Regions from separate parts of the Bacillus sp. WC2503 genome, predicted to be linked through region 3. Evidence: predicted binding sites of a transcription regulator. Region 3 holds the regulator's gene; each other region holds the start of a gene.
What was found. The regulator CtsR, encoded in region 3, represses protease genes until heat stress. The targets are predictions, from matches to a motif close to ATGGTCAATAAAGGTCAAACA.
Positions count from the first base shown of each region.

Region 1 (2,208 bases), 4.3 Mb from region 3:
CACGTTGCAATGTTTTCAGACGTTCTTGGCTACCAAAGTCCTTCTCTTTTCCAAGAGCGGCTTCTTCAATTTCCAGCTGCATAATACGGCGCGTTACTTCATCTAATTCTGTTGGCATAGAATCAATTTCTGTACGAATTGTTGCGCACGCTTCGTCAACAAGGTCAATTGCTTTATCCGGTAAGAAGCGATCTGAAATATATCGATCTGATAAAACAGATGCTGCTACAATCGCGCGGTCATGAATATTTACACCGTGATAAATTTCAAAACGCTCTTTTAAACCACGTAAAATGGAGATTGTATCTTCAACAGTCGGTTCCTCTGCTAATACTTGTTGGAAACGTCTTTCTAACGCTGGGTCTTTCTCAATATATTTACGATATTCATCTAATGTCGTTGCCCCGATACAATGCAGTTCACCACGAGCAAGCATCGGTTTTAACATATTCCCTGCGTCCATCGCACCTTCTGTTTTACCAGCACCGACGATTGTATGAAGTTCATCAATGAATAATAAAATACGGCCTTCACTCTTTTTAATTTCATTTAATACAGCTTGCAGGCGCTCTTCAAATTCACCACGGAATTTTGCTCCGGCTACAAGTGCACTCATATCTAATGCAAAGATTATTCTATCTTTTAACCCTTCTGGTACATCTTTTTTCACGATACGCTGTGCTAATCCTTCAACAATTGCTGTTTTACCAACACCTGGCTCACCAATTAAAACAGGGTTGTTTTTCGTTTTACGTGAAAGAATGCGAATAACGCGGCGAATTTCACTATCTCGTCCGATAACAGGATCAATTTTCCCTGCTCTCACTTCCGCCACTAAATCACGGCCATATTTTTCTAACGCTTCATAAGTTGCTTCTGGATTTTGACTAGTCACTCTTTGATTCCCCCGAACTGTCATTAAAGACTGTAATAAGTTATCTTTCGTAATATGCAATCTTGTAAATAAATGATTGATATCGCCTTTTTCTTCAGAAAAAGCAAGCAATACATGTTCTACTGAAATGTAATCATCCTGCAGTTTTTCTGCTTCTTTCCCTGCTCTTACAAGCAGTTGCTGCAGATTGCTTGTTATATACAATTTCCCAACTTCTGCTCCGCTTCCCGTTACAGAAGGTTTCTTTTTAATTACATTTTCTACATCTTGCTTCAATGCTTCTATATCAACATTCATTTTTTGAAATATACGTACTGCTAATCCATCTTGCTCCTCTAATAATGCAAGTAATAGATGAACAGTATCCACCTCTTGGTGATGATGAGATACCGCTAAAGATTGGGCACTCATAATCGCCTCTTGTGTTTTCGTTGTCATTTGATTTAAGTCCATCTTTACAGCCCTCCAAAAGTTTGACTTTCTTTGACCTTTGATTTGATTATACGCCAACTTACTTTTTTATACAATAAATTTGCCTATGTATTTTCAAACTTATTATTGGAAAAAGAAAAAGGGAGCATTCATTATGCTACTTAAAAAAGTACAGTAAATGAAATTATATTATGTAACAAAAAAAAGCCGCAATAAAGATTGCGGCTTCTGTTACGGTTTTCTTTTATATGTCCACTGACGGTTATGATTCGTGTTATCTGGAAACTTTTCACCGGCATTTAATTGTACCATTTGCGGATTTTTTACCATACTTCCCGTTTCACCAATTTCTACGTAAACGCCATCATTTGGCGCTTTTTGTCCAGAACGAAACCTGCGATTTTGTCCCATCTTCATTCTCCTTCCATGACGTCTTGCCTCATTAGTATATCCATTTTAAAAGAAAGCTTTTCTGTCATGTTTAGGAAACAAGTACTACAGTTCACCGATTTACAATATATATAATTACACAAGCTTAAGCAGGGATTACTTCCTTACTTGTAGAAAAAAAAGAAACCAACCTACCTGTAGGCTAGCTTCAAAGGAGAGTCAAACATATACGAGAAGATTACATGTTTATTATAAGCCTCCTCATACGGGCAATGTAACCCTTTTCACAATTTGTACATAATGAAAGAAACATTGTTTGAACTTTCTAAAAAAATATTGACTTTTCTTGATTTCCAACGAGAAATAGTAGACACCACCGTACTTTGCGACGTAAGATGGATATATAGTGAACTTTCCATCTATGGTGGTCTCACCCAGTCTAACCTCTTATTTCTGCATATTAAAAACGGAAATACAGATAGATACAAAAA
Region 1 is NZ_JBQYMD010000001.1:472,617-474,824, reverse strand. It holds gene clpB (ATP-dependent chaperone ClpB) at 1-1,348, opposite strand, end outside; gene ACUN26_RS02565 (YjzC family protein) at 1,559-1,738, opposite strand.
Region 1: the regulator CtsR is predicted to act here: its motif matches at 1,366-1,386, upstream of clpB (ATP-dependent chaperone ClpB).

Region 2 (2,208 bases), 450 kb from region 3:
TCACAGGATGAAGAATCAAAACGCGTATTTCATGAATGTATGTTAGAAATGGACAGCGTCATCGCTGATGTTAAGGATAGAGTTTCAGTATTAGAACGTGAAGAACCTCAATATAAAGGGTTTTAAGCAGACTGGAGGAAATCGCTATGTCTCACCTACCTGAATGGACACTTGTCATTCTCCGTTCTGTTTTTATATTAATCATGTTATTCGCTATTACAAAATGGTTAGGGAAAAGACAAATCTCCCAACTTTCCTTTTTTGAATACATAGCTGGAATGACGATTGGTGACATCGCTGCCCAAGTATCTACAGGGCTCGATCAAAAATTTTTCCATGGCGTCTTTGCGATACTCATTTTTGCTGCGGTACCCTTTTTCACAGGAATCCTCTCTTTAAAGAACAAAACAGCTCGAGATTTTTTTGAAGGGAAGTCTACCGTATTAATAAAAGATGGAAAAATACTTGAAGATAACTTAAAGAAAGAAAAATATACAAGTGACGAATTACTTGAACTACTCCGAGGAAAAAATGCATTCAGCGTAGCGGATGTTGAATTTGCTGTACTAGAACCGAGCGGTGAATTAAATGTATTATTAAAGAAAGATCGCCAACCCCTTACAGCAAAAGACGTAGGTTTAAAAGTACCAAACGAGAAGGAACCACAAACTGTTATTATGGATGGAAATGTACTAGATGAACCTCTGTCATCAAGCGGGCATAACCGCGCTTGGCTACATTCAGAATTAGAAAAGCTCGGCGTTGTCATTGAAAATGTTTTTCTCGGTCAAGTTGACTCGTACGGGCAACTTACTATCGACATTTATAATGACAAACTCCAAATGCCTTCTCCTCAAAACAAACCTTTATTATTGGCATCTTTAAAAAAATGTCATGCTGATCTTGAGCTATTTTCTTTAGAAACAAAATCGAAATCAGCAAGCGAAATGTATAGTAAAAACGCGAAACAAATCGAAAAGATTTTAAATAGAGTAACCTATCTTTTAAAAGAATAAATATCGAAAGAACGCTTCAATCAAAAGGCGTTCTTTTCTTTTTTTCTACAGTTTTCATGACGTTTAAATTTATGTAATTCGGTTATGATGTTGAAGATACATAAGCAGGGAATTTCAAAAACATAGCGAATATTTCATGGTACAACTACATATTTTTTTGATTTAAAGTGGTTTCGTTTGACCTTTATTGACCATAATTGTATTATAAGACTAAGAAAGCTTTAGAAGGAGGAAATAACAGATGAATTTAATTCCTACAGTAATTGAACAAACAAATCGTGGAGAACGCGCTTACGATATTTACTCTCGACTATTAAAAGACCGCATCATTATGCTTGGTAGTGCAATTGATGACAACGTAGCTAACTCAATTGTTTCCCAGCTTTTATTCTTGGAATCTCAAGATCCAGAAAAAGATATTCACATCTACATCAATAGCCCTGGTGGTTCTATCACAGCAGGTATGGCAATTTACGATACAATGCAGTTTATTAAACCACAAGTATCAACAATCTGTATCGGTATGGCTGCATCTATGGGTGCATTCTTACTTGCAGCAGGTGAAAAAGGAAAACGTTTCGCTCTTCCTAACAGTGAAGTAATGATTCACCAACCACTTGGCGGAGCACAAGGTCAAGCGACTGAAATCGAAATCGCTGCAAAACGTATCCTATTCTTACGTGAAAAATTAAACCAAATTCTTGCTGACCGCACAGGTCAACCACTTGAAGTACTACAACGCGACACAGACCGCGACAACTTCATGACAGCAGAAAGAGCTTTAGAATACGGCTTAATTGATAAGATCTTTACAAATCGTTAATAGATTTAAAGCGGAAGCGGCTCGTTTAGAACAGGAGGAAGTTGGAACCCCTTCATCCGAGGCGCTTTTTGCCTCGAATGAAGGGGTGAAACGACCGACTGTTCTAGCCGCTGGAGCTGGATACACTTAAAAGCAGAAGCGCCCTATTACAGGGCGCTTTTTTATTATCATGCCCTCCGTCTGTATACCCATCCTGGTATTCCCCTAAATATATCAACGATTTTTCAATTATATCGAACAAAACTCAAATTATATCAACGATTTTTTTAATATATCAACGGTTCGACACAACATATCGATTTACCGACAATCTACGACAAGGACAAACCAGCTACATACCCCCTATCCCGCAAAATCCCCTTAAGTAAA
Region 2 is NZ_JBQYMD010000001.1:4,279,050-4,281,257, forward strand. It holds gene ACUN26_RS22190 (DUF1657 domain-containing protein) at 1-126, shown strand, start outside; gene ACUN26_RS22195 (DUF421 domain-containing protein) at 147-1,016, shown strand; gene clpP (ATP-dependent Clp endopeptidase proteolytic subunit ClpP) at 1,258-1,839, shown strand; gene ACUN26_RS22205 (hypothetical protein) at 1,814-1,969, shown strand.
Region 2: the regulator CtsR is predicted to act here: its motif matches at 1,191-1,211, upstream of clpP (ATP-dependent Clp endopeptidase proteolytic subunit ClpP).

Region 3 (2,208 bases):
TAAGTGCTGAAAGCATCTAAGCATGAAGCCCCCCTCAAGATGAGATTTCCCATAGCGTAAGCTAGTAAGATCCCTGAAAGATGATCAGGTTGATAGGTTCGAGGTGGAAGCATGGTGACATGTGGAGCTGACGAATACTAATAGATCGAGGACTTAACCATATAATATGTAGCAAATGTTATCTAGTTTTGAAGGAATATGCCTTCATAGTTTGGTGATGATGGCAGAGAGGTCACACCCGTTCCCATACCGAACACGGAAGTTAAGCTCTCTAGCGCCGATGGTAGTTGGGACCTTGTCCCTGTGAGAGTAGGACGTCGCCAAGCAACTAAAACACGAGTCAAATGACTCGTGTTTTTTCGTGTTTTATTTTATAATCCATAGTAATAAAAAAATGTGTTTAAAGTATTAATATTTTGATTAAATACAGGAGAATGTGGCTAGGATAGTGAATAAGCAAAAGAGTTGCAAATTTTATTAATACGTATATAATTAAAGTCAAAGATAGTCAAAGTCAATAAAGGTGGCGGATAAATGAGAAATATATCTGATATCATTGAGCAATATCTAAAGCAAGTTATTGACTTAAGCAATAATAATGTGATTGAAATTAAGAGAAATGAGATTGCGGATCGGTTCGAGTGCGTACCATCTCAAATCAATTATGTAATCAATACCCGTTTTACGTTAGAAAGAGGATTTGTAGTAGAAAGTAAACGTGGTGGAGGAGGTTACATTCGCATTATAAAAGTCAAACTGCATGACGATATAGACATTATTGATCAAATGCTTCATATGATTGATCATAGTGTTGCGCAAGGGAATGCAGAAAGCATGATTATACGTTTAATAGAAGAGGGAATCATAACAAATCGTGAAGCGAAACTGATGTTAAGCGTAATAGATCGTTCTGTATTATCAATGGATGTTCCTTCTCGAGATGAACTTAGGGCTCGAATATTATGCGCAATGTTAAGAACACTGAAATATAAATAAATATAGCTTTTGTAAAAGAATGATGACTAAGATAAAGCAATTAAATGTTGTAGAAGTTTTGAAAAAGAACATGCACTTTTATTTAAACGGATTCAGGAAAGCGAACAATCTAGTAATGTATGAAAAGTATCATGAGATAGAGCGTTCCTGTTGTAAAGGTGGGGATAGTGATGACTTGTCAAAACTGTAATATAAGACCAGCGACTTTACATTATACAAAAGTAATTAACGAGAAGAAGGCGGAAGTTCATCTTTGTGAGCAATGTGCAGAGCAAAGTGGCTATACGTCTTTCTTTCAATCATCGCAGTCTAACTTTTCATTTCATGATTTATTTGCTGGTTTATTACACGGTGAATCAACAATGTTTGAAGAAGGAAAAAATGGATTTTCAAATGCAAATATAGTAAGATGCCCAGATTGTAAGATGACATATGAACAATTTACAAAAGTGGGACGTTTTGGCTGTTCTTCTTGCTACGATACATTTAAGGAGCATTTAAAGCCACTATTAAAACGTCTTCATGGTGGGCATACAGATCATTGTGGAAAAATTCCGGAACGTATAGAAGGAAATATCCACTTAAAGAAAGAATTAGATGAACTAAAACTCATTCTGAAACAATGCGTACAGAAAGAGGAATTTGAGAAAGCTGCAGAGGTAAGAGATAAGATTCGAGGTCTTGAAATACATCTTAGTGAGCATAGAGAGGGGGAATAGTTCTATGTCACTGGACAAAATTATGAATGAAGCGATTAGTCCATGGATGAAGGGGGATGGCCCTGATTCTGATATTGTTTTAAGTAGTCGAATTCGTTTGGCTCGTAATTTTAAACAATATCAATTTTCTACTATGCAAAACGAAGAAGAAGCTAAACAGATTCATGAATTATTTAAAAAGAAATTTATAAATAAAGCAGTAGGGTCCTTTGGGGAGTTTGGACTATTAAAGATGAATGAATTAACCCCTCTTCAAAGGAGAGTTTTAGTCGAAAAGCATTTAATTAGTCCAAATCTTGCAGGGACAGAATATGGAGCATGTCTACTATCAGAAAGTGAACATATTAGTGTTATGCTTAATGAAGAAGACCATATTCGGATTCAGTGCCTATTTTCAGGATTACAGTTATCAGAGGCGCTTCAAAGCGCCAATCAAATAGATAATTGGATTGAGAAAGAAGTTGAATACGCTTTTGATGAATCACTTGGATAT
Region 3 is NZ_JBQYMD010000001.1:4,727,264-4,729,471, forward strand. It holds rRNA gene ACUN26_RS24390 (23S ribosomal RNA) at 1-161, shown strand, start outside; rRNA gene rrf (5S ribosomal RNA) at 211-326, shown strand; gene ctsR (transcriptional regulator CtsR) at 535-996, shown strand; gene ACUN26_RS24405 (UvrB/UvrC motif-containing protein) at 1,167-1,715, shown strand; gene ACUN26_RS24410 (protein arginine kinase) at 1,720-2,208, shown strand, end outside.